3 regions of the Kineococcus mangrovi genome follow, and region 3 is predicted to be linked to each of the others. Evidence: riboswitches for the same ligand, from Rfam matches in the RefSeq annotation. Region 3 holds a riboswitch; each other region holds the start of a gene.

Region 1 (5,230 bases), on a different contig from region 3:
TTCCACTCGTGCTCGTGCCGCACGTTGGCGGCCTCGAAGGAGTACGACCCCGCGTCGATCTCGAGCATGAGGTCGACGATGTGCCGGAACTCGACGTCGGTGGTGTGCGGACCGTGCCAGCTGCCCCAGCACAGGTGGAACCGCACCTGCTCCGGGGGCAGCCCGCGCAGGGCGTGGTTCAACGCCTCGACGCGGATCCGGGTGAAGGCGCGGTAGTCCTCCACGGAGGGTTCGGGGTTGATCTGGTCCCAGTTTTCCGCGATGGACGGGTCGTCGATCTGCACGGTGAGCCCGGCGTCGACGACCGCGCGGTACTCCTCGCGCATGACGTCCGCCCACGCCCAGATGTGCTCCTCCTCGGTCGCGTAGTACCGGTTGGAGATGCGCGCCCCGCTGCCCGGCGACAGCGAGGTGATGAAACCCTCCTCGACCCCGGCCGCGGCCAGGCCGGCCTTGAGGTTGGCGATGTCGGAGGCGATGGCTCCCTGGCCCGTGTAGGACAGCGGGCCGGTCGTGGCGGGGAACGCCGTCGCGGTCTCACCCGTCGAGATCCCCGACGCCGGGTCGGTGTACGCGTCGCGGAAGATCGTCCAGTCCCGCCGGTCGGGGAAGCTCGTGAGCCGGACGTCGCCCGGCGCGGACCGGACGACCGGCTGGGTGAACAGGTCCTCCCCCGTCACCTCCAGACCCGCCACGCGCTGGAACGAGTAGGACCACCAGGCGCCGTAGTCGACGGCGCTCGTCATCGCCTTGCCGTACTCCCCGTCGCCGACGACCGTCACGCCGAGGTCGCGCTGGCGGCGCACGAGGTCGACGACGGCGTCGGTGAGCAGCGCCTCGAACTCGGGGGTGCGCTCGAGGGTGAAACCGTCCGCGGCGAGCGTGCGGGCCTCGTTGGCGGCGATGAGTTCCGCGGTGCGCGGGAGGCTGCCGGCGTGGGAGACGGGGACGGACCTGGTCACGGGTGGGGCTCCGATCGGGAGGGGTGTCAGGGGTGTCAGGGGCGCGGGGTCGCGCGGGTGAGGGCGTGGTCGAGGTCCTCCAGGAGGTCCTCCACGTCCTCGAGGCCGACGGACAGGCGCAGGACGCCGTCGGTCAGGCCGATGGCGGCGCGGCCGTCCGGACCGAGCCGGCGGTGCGTCGTCGTCGCCGGGTGGGTGGCCAGGGACTTGGCGTCACCGAGGTTGTTGGAGATGTCGACGACCTGCAGGGCGTCGAGGACCTCGAAGGCGCGCTCCTTGCCGCGGCCCTGCGGGGCGTCGAGCTCGAACGTCACGACGGTGCCGCCGAGGTCCATCTGCCGCCGCGCGAGGTCGACCTGCGGGTGGCTGTCCAGCACGGGGTAGCGCACCCAGCGGATCCCGGGTCGCCGTTCCAGGTGCTCGGCGATCCGCAGCGCGTTCGCCGACGAGTGCCGCACCCGCAGGCTGAGGGTTTCCAGGCCCTTCGCCAGGGTCCAGGCGTTGAAGGGGCTGAGCGTCGGCCCGGTGTGCCGGGTGAGTTCCCGGAACCGCCCGCCGAGGAACTCCTCGGAGCCGAGGACCGCCCCGCCCATGACGCGCCCCTGGCCGTCGATGTGCTTCGTCGCGGAGTACACGACGACGTCCGCGCCGAACCGCAACGGGCGCTGCCCGACCGGGGACGCGAACGCGTTGTCGACGACGACGGTCGCCCCGGCCTCGTGCGCGAGCTCGGAGACCGCCGCGACGTCGACGAGGGTCTGCATCGGGTTGGCCGGGGTCTCGAAGAACACCGCCTGGGCTCCCGGGGCCAGGGCCCGTTCCCACTGCCCGAGGTCCTCACCGTCGACGAACACCGTCTCCACGCCCCAGCGGGGCAGGACCTCGTCGAGGACGACGAAGCAGGACCCGAAGAGGCTGCGGGCCGCGACGACCCGGTCGCCCGCCCCGAGGAGGGCGGCGAGGGCGTAGAACACGGCGGACATGCCGCTGGCCAGGCCGTAGCAGGCCTGCGCCCCCTCCAGCTGCCGCAGCCGCTCCGTGAACACCGACACCGTCGGGTTGCCGTAGCGGGAGTAGACGTACCGGTCGACGTCGCCGGCGAAGGCCGCCTCCGCCGCGGCGGCGCTCTCGTACACGTAGCCCGACGTGAGGTACATCGCCTCGGCCGTCTCCTCGAACGGGGAGCGGGCCAGCCCGCCGCGGACGGCCGCGGTGTCCGGTCGCCGGTCCCGCCGTCCGCTCACGACTGCCGCCAGGGCAGCCCCGCGGCCCGCCAGCCGGTGCCGCCGCGGTGCCCCTCCTCGTCCAGCGGTCCCTCGAAACCCTCGAGCACGTTGTAGCTGGGCCCGATCCCGGCCGCCGTCGCGGTGTCGGCCGCGCCGACGGACCGCTGCCCGGAACGGCACAGGAAGACGACCGCGCGGTCCGCGCCCGGCGTGATGCCCGCGGCGGCCAGTTCCCCGAGGAAGCGCCCGGGGTCGACGGGCAGCCACGAGACGAGGACCGGGTCGCGGTCCAGACCGCTCGGGACCCCCACGAAGCGCCACTCCGCCTCGGTGCGCACGTCCACGAGGACGGCGTCCGGGTCGTCCTGCACCAGGTCGAAGGCCTCACGCGGGGTGAGGTCGCCGGCGTAGCCCACTGTTCCTCCCATCGGTCCTGGCATGAGCACCCTCCGGGACGCGGTGCGTCCCCGGGGTTGCTGCGGCGTCGACGAGCCAGGTCTCTCGGCCGCTCTGGATGGTCCGGTCAGCCTAGGGCATCGCCGGCCGTGCCCGACGCCCCGGCGAGGCGCCGGACGACGGGAGGTGGCTGCCCGACACCTCGACCCCCTCGACCACGACGGTGGTGCGCCCGTCCCGGAGCCGGGTGGACTCCGCGACGACCCCGGCCCCCGGACCGCGGGTCGCTCACAGGAAGCGGTGCATGACGTGCAGCCCCACGTAGCCGTGCTCGGGGTGGTCGAAGGCCTGCGGGACGGTGCCGACGACCGCGAACCCCAGGGACCGCCACAGCGCCACGGCGGCGGTGTTGGTCTCCACCACGGCGTTGAACTGCATCGCCAGGAAGCCCCGCTCGCGCGCCCGGGCGACGACGTGCTCCCCCAACGACCGACCCACACCGCGGCCGCGGGCGGCCGGCGCCACCATGAAGCTCGCGGTGGCGACGTGGGAGCCGGCACCGGGCCGGTTCGGCCCGCACCTCGCGGTCCCGAGGACCGTCCCCGTCCCCTCCTCGACGGCGACGACCGTCGCCCAGGGCGGCGCACCGACCCACTCGGCGCGGGCCCGGTCCGAGGTCAGCCCCCGCGGCAGCGCGTACGTCTCGCCGTCGGCGACGATCTCGTCGAAGAAGGGCCAGATGCCGGCCCAGTCGGCCTCGGTGTAGTCGCGGATCTGCACGGGGGAACGGTAACCACCGCGACCGGCGCGTCCTTCAGGCGCGCAGCACCGCGTCGGCCAGCGCCGACCAGCTGAGCAGCGCGCACTTCACGCGGGCCGGGTACCTGGCGACCCCGGCGAAGGCGACGGCGTCGCCGAGGACCTCCTCGTCGCCGGGGTCCTCACCGCGGCTGGTGAGCATGTGCTGCACCGCCTCGCGCAGCTCGCCCACCTCGGCGACGGACCGGCCGACGACGAGCCCGTGCAGCACCGAGGCCGAGGCCCGGCTGATGGAGCAGCCGAGCGCGTCGTAGGACACGTCCCCCACGACCGGAGCGCCACCGGCGTCGTCGAGGCGGACCCGCAGCGTGATCTCGTCCCCGCACGTGGGGTTCACGTGGTGGGACTGCGCGCCGAACGGCTCCCGCAACCCCTCGCCGTGCGGACGCTTGGAGTGCTCGATGATCAGCTGCTGGTACAGGTCCACGCGCGTCAGGTTCTCACGGGGGGTTCAGCCGAACAGGTCGCGCGCCCGGTGCAGACCCCGCAGCACCGCGTCGACGTCCGAGGGCTGGTTGTAGGGCCCGAAGCTGACGCGCGTCGTCGCCGCGACCCCGAAGCGCCGGTGCAGCGGCCAGGCGCAGTGGTGACCGACGCGCACCGCGACACCCTCGTCGTCGAGCAGCTGCCCGACGTCGTGGGCGTGGACCTGCAGGTCCGGACCGTCCACGACGAAGGAGACCAGGCCCACGCGGTCGGCGGCGTCGAGGGGCCCGAGGACGCGGATCCAGGGCAGTTCCGCGAGCTCGGCGAGGAGCTGGGCCGTGAGGGCGCGTTCGTGCGCCTCCACGCGCGCGACCCCGGTCCCGTCCGGTCCGAGGCCGCGCAGGAAGTCCACGGCCGCGTGCAGGCCGACGGCCTGGGCGGTCATCGGCACACCGGCCTCGAACTTCTGCGGCGCCGGGGCGAACGTCGAGCGTTCCATCCGGACGAGCTCGATCATCGAGCCGCCGGTGAGGAACGGGGGCATGGCCTCGAGCAGTTCCGCGCGCCCCCACAGGACACCGACGCCGGACGGCCCCAGCACCTTGTGCCCCGAGAAGGCGGCGAGGTCGACGCCGAGGGACGGCAGGTCGACGGGCACGTGCGGGACGGACTGGCACGCGTCGAGCACGACGAGCGCGCCGACGCGGCGGGCGGCCGCGACGAGCTCGGCGACCGGCGCGATCGCGCCGAGGACGTTGGAGGCGTGCGCGAAGGCGACGACCTTCGTCCGCTCGGTCACCAGGGCGTCCAGCGCGCCGACGTCGAGGACGCCGCCGTCGGTGACGGGCACCCAGCGCAGCACCGCTCCGGTGCGGGCGCACAGCTCCTGCCACGGGACGAGGTTGGCGTGGTGCTCGGCCTCGGTGACGAGGAGCTCGTCGCCCTCGGCGAGCACGAACCGCGGGTCGAGAGCCTGCCCGGCCGGTGCCGAACCCCGCGCCGCGTAGGCGGTCGTGGTGCTGAACGCGTGGGCGACGAGGTTCAGCGACTCGGTCGCGTTCTTCGTGAACACGACCTCCTGCGCGGGGGCGCCGACGAACGCCGCGATCGCGGCCCGTGCGGCCTCGAAGTCGTCGGTGGCCTCCTCGGCGAGCTGGTGGGCCCCGCGGTGGACGGCGGCGTTGTGCGTCTCGTAGAACCGGCGCTCGGCGTCCAGGACGGCGCGGGGTTTGTGCGAGGTCGCCCCCGAGTCCAGGTACACCAGCGGTTTCCCGGAGCGCGTGGTGCGGCTCAGGATCGGGAACTGCGCCCGCAGGGCCTCCAGCTCGGCCGGGGGGAAACCTCCCGGGAGCACCGTCACCGCGGGTCCTTCTCCCCCGCCGCGACGGGGACGGTGAGCCG
Region 2 (5,230 bases), on a different contig from region 3:
CAAGGCGCTGTTCTTCAGCCACGGCTTCAACATCCGCTTCGGCTACATCAAGCCCCCGGCCGACGTCGACGTCGTCATGGTCGCCCCGAAGGGCCCGGGCCACCTCGTGCGCCGCGAGTACGTCGACGGCCGCGGCGTCCCCGTGATCGTCGCCGTCGAGCAGGACGCCTCCGGGAACGCCTGGGACCTGGCCCTGGCCTACGCCAAGGCGATCGGCGGCCTGCGCGCCGGCGGCATCAAGACGACCTTCACCGAAGAGACCGAGACCGACCTGTTCGGTGAGCAGGCCGTCCTGTGCGGTGGCGCCTCCGCGCTCGTCCAGACCGGTTTCGAGGTCCTCACCGAGGCCGGCTACCAGCCCGAGGTCGCCTACTTCGAGTGCCTGCACGAGCTGAAGCTCATCGTCGACCTCATGTACGAGGGCGGCATCGCCAAGCAGCGCTGGTCGGTCTCCGACACCGCCGAGTGGGGCGACTACGTCTCCGGCCCCCGTGTCATCGACGCGTCGGTGAAGGAGCGCATGAAGGACGTCCTGAAGGACATCCAGGACGGCACCTTCGCCAAGAACTTCATCGAGGACCAGGACGCCGGCGCCCCCAAGTTCAAGGAGCTGCGCGCGAAGTCCGAGCAGCACCCGATCGAGGCCACCGGCCGCGAGCTGCGCAAGCTCATGGCGTGGGTGAAGTCCGACGACAGCGACTACGTCGAGGGTTCCGCCGCGCGCTGACCCCCGGGACGGACGAACCCCCGCACCGCCAGGCGGTGCGGGGGTTCGTCCGTCCCGCGCGGTCCCGGGGTCAGCCCGCGAGCTTGCGGGTGATCCCGACGACGCGGTTGACGAGGTGGTCCAGGGCGGTGAACTCGGTGTCGCCGAGCGGGATGTCGTTGCCGCCGCCGGTGACGTGGCTGACGCCGTAGGGGTTGCCGTCGACGAACTTCGAGCCGTCGGTGTACCCGGGCGGCACGATGATCCCGCCGAAGTGGTAGATCGTGTTGTAGAGCGCCAGCAGCGTCGTCTCCTGGCCGCCGTGGGCGGTCTGGGACGCCGTGAACCCGGCGTAGACCTTGTCGGCGAGCTGGCCCTGGGCCCACTGCGGGCCGAGGGAGTCGATGAACGTCTTGAGCTGACCGGCGATGTTGCCGTACCGGGTGGGGGAGCCGAACAGGACGGCGTCGGCCCACACGACGTCGTCCGCCGTCACGGCCTGCGTGCCCTGAGCGGCCTCCGCCTCGACCTGCTGGGCGTCGGTGACCTCCTTCTCGCCGCCGGTGGTCTGGCGCTCGACCTGGCGCAGACGCACCTCGGCGCCGGCCTGCTCACCGGTGGCGGCCAGGCGCTCGGCCATCGAGCGCACCGTCCCGGTCGCGGAGTAGTACACGATCGCGAGCTTCACGTCGCTCACAGGGACCTCCCGTTTCGTTGAACGTGCAAAAGCATCCCCAACCTAACCCGGTCGCGTCGCGAGCGCACTGCGGGCGTGGCATGGTGACGACCGGCCGACGGGGAGGTGTCGTTCGAGTGAGCCGTCGCGGGGAACTGCCGACCAAGGACTGCGCCGTGTGCGGGCGCACCATCACGTGGCGCAAGAAGTGGGAGCGCGACTGGGACGGCGTGAAGCACTGCTCCGACGCCTGCCGCCGGAGGGCGAAGTCCTCCGGCGCCGTCGACGCCGCGCTCGAGGTGGCCCTGCGCCGCCTCCTGGCCGAACGCGGGAGGTCCGGGACGGTCGACCCCGAGGAGGCGGCCCGTGCGGTCGGCGGGGACGACTGGCGCGACCTGGGGGAGCCGGCGCGGTCCGCGGCGCGCCGGCTCGTGGCCGCCGGGGAGGCCGAGATCACCCAGGGCGGCCGCGTCGTCGACCCCTCCACCGCGAAGGGCCCGATCCGGGTGCGCCGGCGCTGAGGGGCGGGCGTGGCGTCGCCGGCACCCGCCCCACCGTGCGCGAGGACGTCGGCCGCGACGACGACGAGATCGAGGAGACCGTCACGCACGTCGCCGACCCGGACGACCTCGACCGGTTCGTCGAGGGGTGCCGGGGGTTCGCCGCGCTCGGCGCCTGAGGTTGGCGCCTGAGGTTCAGGACCAGCGGCTGCCAGGCACCGGCAGACCCAGGTTGCCCCGCAGCGTGGTCGCCGGGAGTTCGGGGGCGAGCACCCCGCGGCGCCGCAGGAGGGGCACGACCTGCTCGGCGAACTCCTCCACGCCCTGCGGGACGGAGGAGAACGCGAGGGTGAACCCGTCGGCCGCGCCCCGGGTGAACCGTTGCGTCATCCAGTCCGCAACCTCCTCGGGGGTCCCCGGCAGGAACCGGCGGCGCAGCATGGTCCGGTACAGCTCGCGCAACGTGAACCGGTCGCGGTCCAGCAGCTTGCGGATCCCCTCGAACACCGTCTGGACCTGGTTCGACCCGCCCGCGAAGTCGAAGCGGAACTCCTCGTCGAGAGGGCGGTCGGACAGGTCCACGCCGAGGTGGTGGGACAGCCAGTCCAGGCTGAGCCGGTCCGGGGTCAGGGCCTCGATCTCCTCGAGGCGTTCGTGCGCCTGCGCGGTGCTCGCGCCCAGGACGGGGGAGACGGCCGGCAGGACCAGCAGGTGCGAGCGGTCCCGCCCGGCCTGGACGGCCCGACGCTTGTAGTCCTCGTACAGCCGCTGCGCCCCGGGCAGGGGGGCCGACCCCGGCACGAACACCGCCTCGGCGTGCCGACCCGCCAGCCGGCGCCCGTCCTGCGAGGACCCGGCCTGGAACAGCACCGGTCGCCCCTGCGGTGGTCGCGGCAGGTTCAGCGGACCGCGGACGCGGAAGAACTCACCGGCGTGGTCCAGGACGTGCATCCCGGCGGGGTCGGCGTACCGGCCCGTCGCGACGTCCGGCGCCACCGCCCCGTCGTCCCAGCTGTCCCAGAGGCCGTGGACGACGTCGACGAACTCCGCGCCGCGCCGGTAGCGGGCCGCGTGGTCGAGGTTGCGGTCCAGGCCGAAGTTGCGGGCCTCCTCGTCGCTCGCGGACGTCACGAGGTTCCACCCGGCCCGTCCGGAGCTGAGGAAGTCGAGCGAACCGACCTGGCGGGCGGTGTGGAACGGCTCGTTGTACGTCGTCGACACCGTCGCCACCAGGCCGATGCGTTCGGTGCAGCGCGAGAGCGCACCCAGCAGGCCGAAGGGTTCGGGCCGCAGGTTCGCCACGTGCTCGACCCCGGAGGGGAACCGGTCCCACACGTAGAGCTCGTCCGCGTAGAACAGCGCGGCGAAACCGGCGGTCTCCGCCGTCCGCGCGAAGCGCTCGTAGTAGTCGACCGAGAGGTACTCGGCGGGACGTCCCCCGGGCAGGCGCCAGCTCGTGAGGTGCTCGCCGCCGGGGTAGAAGAGCATCGCGGTGAGGATCACGGGGCCGCACGCTACCCCGGCCGCGTGAAGCGCTTGACAGGTCAGGGTGCCGTGCCCTCCACTGGACGTGCCATCCAGAGCGGCCGAGAGACCTGGCTCGTCGACGCCGCAGCAACCGCCCCGCCGGGGTCGGTGCTCCCGCCAGGACCGATGGGAGAGGACCACCGATGGAGCACGCGCCGCTGACGCGACGTCTCGTGATCGACCTGCTGCGCAGCGCCGGGACGACCTGTCGGGCATAACCGCCCCGACACCTCACCCGTCCCGCCCCCGGAAGGCCCTGCGATGCCGCACGTCCCGAGCGCCCCCCTGTCCTTCGCCACCCGGCAGGTCCACGCCGGCAGCGAACCCGACCCCGTCACGGGCGCCCGCGTCACCCCCGTCCACCTCACAGCGGGGTTCGTCTTCGACGACTTCGAGCAGGCCCGGGCCCGCTTCGCCGGGGAGGACGACGGGTTCGTCTACACGCGGATGGGGAACCCGACGACGGCCGCCGTCGAGCGGCGGCTCGCCACCCTGGAGGGCGGGACCGACGCGCTGCTGCTCGGCACCGGGCAGGCCGCGCTCACGGTGGCCCTGCTCGGCATCCTCGGAGCCGGGGACCACCTGGTGGCCGCCGCGGACCTGTACGAGGGGTCCCGCGGGTTGTTCCTGGAGAACTTCGCGCGGCTGGGGATCTCCGTGGACTTCGCGGCCGGTCCCGAGGACTGGGAACGGCTGGTCCGCCCCACGACGCGCGCGTTCTTCGCCGAGTCGATCGCCAACCCCAAGAACGCGGTCCTCGACGTGCCCGCCGTCGCCGCCGTGGCCCACCGGCACGGCCTCCCCCTCGTCGTGGACAACACGTTCGCCACGCCGTACCTCCTGCGTCCGCTCGAGCACGGCGCCGACGTCGTCGTGCACTCCGCCAGCAAGTTCCTCGCCGGTCACGGCGCCGCGCTGGGCGGCGTCGTCGTCACGGGGCAGGGGTTCGACTGGTCGGGGTTCGAGCACCTCACCGCCCCCGCCGGCGTGCTCGCCGGCGTGAGCTGGGTCGACCGGTACGGTCCGCGGCGCGCCTACGTCGAGCACACCCGCGCCGTGGTGGCCTCCCGCCTGGGGCCGGCCATCTCGCCCTTCAACGCGTTCCTCGTGCAACAGGGCCTGGAGACGCTCTCGCTGCGGGTGGCCCGCCAGAGCGCGACGGCCGAGATCCTGGCCCGCTGGCTGCTGGAACGTCCCGAGGTCGTCTCCGTCGACCACGCCGCCCTGCCCGACCACCCCTCCCACGCCGTCGCGCAGCGCCTGCTGCCGCTCGGCACCGGGGCGGTCCTGTCCCTCACGCTCGCCGGCGGACGGGCTGCGGCGCAACGCTTCGTGGACGCCGTGCAGCTGTTCACGCGGATGACCCACGTCGGGGACGTGCGCTCGCTGGTCATCCACCCGGCCAGCACCACCCACGCCCACCGCACCGAGGCCGAACGGCTCGGGACGGGGATCTGGCCCGGTCTGCTGCGCCTGTCGATCGGCCTGGAGGAACCCGCCGACCTCGTCGCCGACCTCGAACGGGCCCTGGCCGCCACGCACGACCCCGCGCACGAGGGGTCCCTGGCGCAGGTGCGGTCCTGATGGGCCGGTTGCAGCACTTCGGGTACTTCTTCTCCCGCGGTTTCGGCCCGCAGGGCTGGGGCCGGGACTACCAGGCCTGGAACGACGACTGGACCCGGCCGGACCTGTACGCGCACGCGGTCCGAGACCTCGAACGGGCCGGGTTCGACCTCGTCGTGGTCGAGGACGCCGTCTCGCTGGGCAACCCCGCGACGCTGGACCTGCGGGTCCGCGCGGCCTACGGCGGGCCCAAGCACG
Region 3 (5,230 bases):
CGCGGTGTCCCCCAACGGTTGGTCGTCGCGCACGAAGGACCAGGCGAGGATCGTCACCGGGCCCGTCAACATGCCCTTGACGGGTTTCGCCGTCCGACTCGCCGCGTACCTGCTCCACGGCACCGTGATGGGCGCGGGTCGCGACACGTCGCCCCACAGGATCGGCGGCCGGACCCCGCGCGAGCCGTAGGACTGCACCCAGCCGTGCTCGGTCACCGCGAACCCGTCGAGCTGCTCGGCGAAGTACTGGACCATGTCGTTGCGCTCGGGTTCGCCGTGGACGAGGACGTCGAGGCCGAGCTCCTCCTGCAGCTGCACGACGCGGTCGATCTCGGCGCGCAGGAACTCCTCGTACCCCTCCTGCGCGAGCTCACCCCGGCTCCGGGCAGCACGCGCCCGGCGGATCTCGGACGTCTGCGGGAAGGACCCGATGGTGGTCGTCGGCAGCAGCGGCAGACCCAGGGCCGTCTCCTGCGCCACCCGCCGCACAGCGTGGTCGCTGCGCCGGAACGCGTCCGGGGTCAGCGCGGCGAGCCGGTCGCGCACCTGCGGCCGCACCACGCCGGAGGCGCCGAGACGATCGGCCCGGGCCGCGGCCGAGTCGGCCAGTCCCGCGGCCACGCCGGAGCCGTCCGGATCGGCCAGGGCCCGGCCCAGCAGGACGACCTCGGCCACCTTCTGGTCGGCGAAGGACAGCCATCCGCGCAGCCGCTCCGGCAGAGCGCTCTCGCGGGACACGTCGTGCGGCACGTGCAGCAACGAGGTCGAGGTGCCCGGGACGACGCGACCGGCAGACCCCTGCATCCGGCGCAGGCTCTCCCGCGCCTCCTCGAGGTCCCCGCGCCAGACGTTGCGCCCGTCCACGACGCCGCCGACGACGGTCTTGCCCGCCAGGACGGACGGGTCCGCCGGCGCGGAACCCTCCACGAGGTCGAGCGCGATCCCCTCCACCGCGCTCAACGCACCGAGGAACTCCTGCGCGTCCCCGTACGGCGTGGCCACCAGCAACCGCGGGCGGCCCGGAACCGCGGCGAGCCGCTCGTAGGCCCCCCGCACCAGGTCGGCCAGGCCGTCGACACGGGCCGTCGCGGACTCGCTCACGAGACCGGGTTCGTCGAGCTGGACCCAGGTGGCCCCCGCCGCGGCGTGGGCTGCCAGCAGACCCTCGTAGGCGGCGAGCAGGTCCTCGAGCCGGCTGATCGGCGCGAAACCCTCCGGGCCGCCGTCGGCGGCCTTGGCCAGGAGCAGGAACGTGACCGGCCCCACGACGACCGGGCGGGTGAGGAACCCGTCGGCCAGCGCCTCGGAGAACTCGCGGACCCCGCGGTCGTCGGCGAACCGGAACGCCGTCGTGGGACCGATCTCGGGGACGAGGTAGTGGTAGTTCGTGTCGAACCACTTCGTCATCTCCAACGGGGCCAGCGTCCCGCGCCCCCGGGCCATGGTCGAGCAGGCCCCGAGGTCCACCCGGCCGTCGGCCCCGACGAGGTCGGCGAAACGCTCCGGCACCGCCCCCACGGCGACGGCGGTGTCGAGGACCTGGTCGTAGGCGGAGAACGAGGACGGGATGGACGCGTCGTGGGCGGGCAGCCCGAGGGCGTTGAGGCGCCGGACCGTCCGGGCGCGGACGGCGGCCAGGGCCGATTCGGTGGCGGCCAGGTCGGCGCGCCCGGCCCACAACGCCTCCATGGCCTTCTTGGTCTCCCGGTCGGGTCCGATCCGCGGGTAGCCGAGGACCGTCGCGTTCCACTCGGGGTGCTGGGTGTGACCGGTCGGTGCGTTCTGGCTCATCGGGTGCGTCCTCCTACCGCGCGGGGGCGGCGTTCGGCGGGTCGGGTGAGGTCCGGGTGGTCGTGCAGCTGCTCGAGGAGGTCGAGCACGGGCTCGACCGCGTTGAAGGTGTAGAGGTGCAGACCGGGGGCACCGACGGCGAGCAGGTCGCGCGCCACCCCGGAGGTGAAGGCGGTCCCCGCCCGACGGCGGACCCGGACGTCGTCGGTGTCCAGTGCCGCGAGCAGGGCCCGGGGGGCGGGTACGCCCGTGAGTTCACCGATCCGTTCCAGCCGACGCACCTCGTGGGTCACCGCGAGACCGGGCAGGAGCGGGATGGTGACGCCCGCCGCTCGCGCGCGTGCGACGAACGTCGCGTACTCGCGGGCGGACCAGCCGACCTGGCACACGGCAAACTGCGCGCCGGCGTCCTGCTTGGCACGCAGGACCGCGAGTTCGCACCCGTCGCGGTCCCGCGGGAAGGCGGCGACGGCGAGGCTGAGCGGGGGGACGTCGACGGGGAGACGTCCACCCCGCTGTGCGAGGCGCCGCCGGTCGGCGACCTGGAGGAGTTCGACGAGGTCGCGGGCCGTCCGGACGCCGTCCGGGTGGGGACGGAACTGCGCCGCACCCGTCCCCACCGGCGGGTCGCCGCGCAGGGCGAGGACGTTGCGGACACCGGCGTCGAAGAACTCGCAGGCCAGGTCGATGACCTCGCGGCGGGAGGAACCGACGCACGTCAGGTGCGCCATCGCGGGCACGGCCGTGGAACTCAGGACGTGGGCCATCAGGTCCCGGCTGGGTCCGCGCGTGGCACCGGCCGCCCCGAACGTGACGGACACGAAGTCCGGCTGCGTCGCCAACAGGTCGGACAGCCTGCACCACAGGGCGTTCCGACCCTCCGGTGAGCGGGGTGGGAAGAGTTCGAAACTCAGGGTCGGCCGTCCCGCCGCACCGGCGACGAGGGGCGCCAGGGTCATCGGGCCGGTCCTGCGCCGGGACGCGGGGACGGCTCGACAAGGGTGTTGCTCATCACGTGCTCCATCGACCTGGCGTTAGCACCCTCGCCCGGGCTCGGGGGGTTGCTGCGGCGTCGTCGAGCCAGGACTCTCGGCCGCTCTGGATGGTGTGCATCGACCATAGAGCGGTCCGCGCGACCTCCACAAGTCCTCTCCTCGCGCCTCCCGGACGAGTACCCGGGTGACCCGGGACGGCGCCCGAGGGGAGTTCGCGGTACGCCGGTGTTGATCGGCGGAACTCCTCGTGGCAAGCTCCTGCACAGGTCATGAGCGCCAGCGACAAGCCCCGGCTCGCTGGCCGGCAACCCTCCTCCGCGGTGGGGTGCCCCGGGTGACGACCTGGCCGGTTCCGAGGTGGGGCCGGCAAGCGCGGACCTCACCGGGGCGACCCGGTCCTCCCGGTGCCGGTCCCCTCCCCCAGGAGTTCCTGCGTGAGCACCAGCACCCTGTCCCCCACCCGTTCGCGCTGCCCGGGGCCCTCCGGTGCCGTCGGCGCCCTGCTGCCCGTCGTCGGGGCCGGCACGCTCGTGCCGCTCGCGACGGGGGGTTCGACCACCTACGCCAACCTCGACAACGCCGCCAGCGCCCCGGCCCTCGTCGCCGTCGCCGAGCGGGTCGCGCAGGTGCTGCCGCACTACGCGAGCGTGCACCGCGGCGCCGGCTGGCTCTCCCGCGTCTCCACGGCGCTGTTCGAACAGGCCCGAGAGGGGGTCGGCGCCTTCGTGGGAGCACGCCCCGACGACCTCGTGGTCCTCACCCGCAGCACCACCGACGCCCTGGACCTCCTCTCGCGCGCCGTCCCGGCCGGGGGGCGCGTACTGGTCGCCGACGTGGAGCACCACGCCAACCTGCTGCCCTGGCAGCGGTCCGCCCGCACGACGGTGGTGCCCGGCGGCGTCGACGCCGAGGAGACCACCACCCGGCTGGAGGCCGAGCTGGCGACCGGCCGGTACGCACTGCTCACGGTGGCGGGTGCGTCCAACGTCACCGGGGAGGTGCTCCCGCTGCGGCGGCTGGCGTGCGCCGCCCACGACGCCGGGACGCGGATCGCGGTGGACGGGGCGCAGCTGTTGCCGCACCGGCGGGTCGACGTCGGGCGGGACGGGGTCGACTACCTCGCGTTGTCCGGCCACAAGCTCTACGCGCCCTTCGGCAGCGGGGCGCTCGTCGGCCGGCGCGACTGGCTGGACGTGGCCGAGCCGTACCTGGCCGGCGGGGGCGCGACGCTCGACGTGCGGCACGACGACGTGCGGTGGGCCACGGGATCCGACCGGCACGAGGCGGGGTCGCCGAACGTCGTCGGCGCGGTGGCGCTGGCGCAGGCGTGCACGACGCTCGCCGCGCTGGCGCCGGGTGCGCTGGAGGAGCACGAGGGGGCGTTGCGCGCACGGCTGGTGGACGGGCTGGAGACGCTGACCGGGGTCGAGGTCGTCCGGCCCCGTCCCCGCGACGCCGTCGGGGTCGTGACCTGCACCGTCCCCGGCCGCTCCGTCTCCGAGGTCGCGGCCTACCTGTCCGCCGAGCACGGCATCGGCGTGCGCGACGGCCGGTTCTGCGCCCACCGGTTCGCGGACGCCCTGGGGCTGGCCGACGGCGGCCTGCGCATCTCCACGGGCGTCGGCACCACGGGCGCCGAGGTCGACCGGCTGCTGGACGCGCTCCGGCGACTCGTCACGAGCGGCCCCGAGCTGCGGTACGGGGTCGTCGACGGGCGCTGGGCACCGCTGTCCGACCCCCGCCCGGCCCCCGGGTCGGTCCTCGGCGCCGGCGGACCGCTCCGGTGATCTGCGTCGTCAGGCCAGCGGCTCGCTGCTCGGGCGGGGCCCGTCCCCCGTCCGGGGCGCCCCCTGCGCGAGCACCTCGTGCAGCTCGGCCTCGAACTCCGTCCAGCTCAGCTCCCCCGGACCGGGTTCCAGACCCGGGCCGCGGTCGTGCGCCGGACCGTCGGTGCAGTCGTGGCGACGGTCGTCGTGGAGGTCGGCGGGCGACCAGGGGAACCCCCACTGGCCGTGCCCGGCCAGGGCGAGCCCTTGTACCACGATCGAACCCAGACCGGTTGCGGCAGCGCACCATCGCGCCCACGTCTGTCGCAGCACCTCACACCTCCGCTCTCGGGTGCCCCACTGTCGCACACGCGCGACGGGCCCGGGAGGTCCTCCGCGACTCCGTTCCCCACCGACCCCGGGAGACCCCGTGACCACGCCTGTGCACCTGTTCCTGGACGTCGACGGAGGGGGGTGGCACCCCGCCGCGTGGCGCTGGTCGCGCAGCACCCCCGACGAGGTCTTCTCCCCCGGGCGGCTGCGCGGGTTCGCGGTGACCGCCCAGGCCCACGGCCTGACGGGGCTGACGTTCGAGGACTCGCCGCTGCCCGATCCGCGCAACCCCGCCGGGCACCTCGACGCGGTCCAGCGCGCGGCCTTCCTGGCCGGGACGACGGA

What was found. Region 3 has a riboswitch for S-adenosylmethionine ahead of AB2L28_RS03645 (aminotransferase class V-fold PLP-dependent enzyme). Riboswitches for the same ligand answer to the same signal wherever they lie in the genome.
Region 1: it holds a riboswitch for S-adenosylmethionine, as region 3 does, so the genes downstream of both, AB2L28_RS07045 (rhodanese-like domain-containing protein) here and AB2L28_RS03645 (aminotransferase class V-fold PLP-dependent enzyme) in region 3, are expected to answer to the same signal.
Region 2: it holds a riboswitch for S-adenosylmethionine, as region 3 does, so the genes downstream of both, AB2L28_RS19015 (O-acetylhomoserine aminocarboxypropyltransferase/cysteine synthase family protein) here and AB2L28_RS03645 (aminotransferase class V-fold PLP-dependent enzyme) in region 3, are expected to answer to the same signal.

What each region holds. Positions count from the first base shown of each region.
Region 1 is NZ_JBGGTQ010000003.1:201,699-206,928, reverse strand. Features, by position in the region: gene AB2L28_RS07055 (cobalamin-independent methionine synthase II family protein) at 1-962, opposite strand, end outside; gene AB2L28_RS07050 (O-succinylhomoserine sulfhydrylase) at 998-2,206, opposite strand; gene AB2L28_RS07045 (rhodanese-like domain-containing protein) at 2,203-2,604, opposite strand; SAM riboswitch class I at 2,610-2,709, opposite strand; gene AB2L28_RS07040 (GNAT family N-acetyltransferase) at 2,873-3,364, opposite strand; gene sufU (Fe-S cluster assembly sulfur transfer protein SufU) at 3,399-3,830, opposite strand; gene AB2L28_RS07030 (SufS family cysteine desulfurase) at 3,855-5,189, opposite strand; gene AB2L28_RS07025 (DUF1684 domain-containing protein) at 5,186-5,230, opposite strand, start outside.
Region 2 is NZ_JBGGTQ010000010.1:167,255-172,484, reverse strand. Features, by position in the region: gene ilvC (ketol-acid reductoisomerase) at 1-727, shown strand, start outside; gene AB2L28_RS19035 (flavodoxin family protein) at 798-1,403, opposite strand; gene AB2L28_RS19030 (DUF3253 domain-containing protein) at 1,484-1,903, shown strand; gene AB2L28_RS19025 (hypothetical protein) at 1,939-2,061, shown strand; gene AB2L28_RS19020 (NtaA/DmoA family FMN-dependent monooxygenase) at 2,078-3,385, opposite strand; SAM riboswitch class I at 3,453-3,559, shown strand; gene AB2L28_RS19015 (O-acetylhomoserine aminocarboxypropyltransferase/cysteine synthase family protein) at 3,671-4,993, shown strand; gene AB2L28_RS19010 (LLM class flavin-dependent oxidoreductase) at 4,993-5,230, shown strand, end outside.
Region 3 is NZ_JBGGTQ010000002.1:124,087-129,316, forward strand. Features, by position in the region: gene metE (5-methyltetrahydropteroyltriglutamate--homocysteine S-methyltransferase) at 1-1,791, opposite strand, end outside; gene AB2L28_RS03640 (methylenetetrahydrofolate reductase) at 1,788-2,750, opposite strand; SAM riboswitch class I at 2,809-2,900, opposite strand; SAM riboswitch class IV at 3,052-3,165, shown strand; gene AB2L28_RS03645 (aminotransferase class V-fold PLP-dependent enzyme) at 3,221-4,573, shown strand; gene AB2L28_RS03650 (hypothetical protein) at 4,583-4,828, opposite strand; gene AB2L28_RS03655 (LLM class flavin-dependent oxidoreductase) at 4,983-5,230, shown strand, end outside.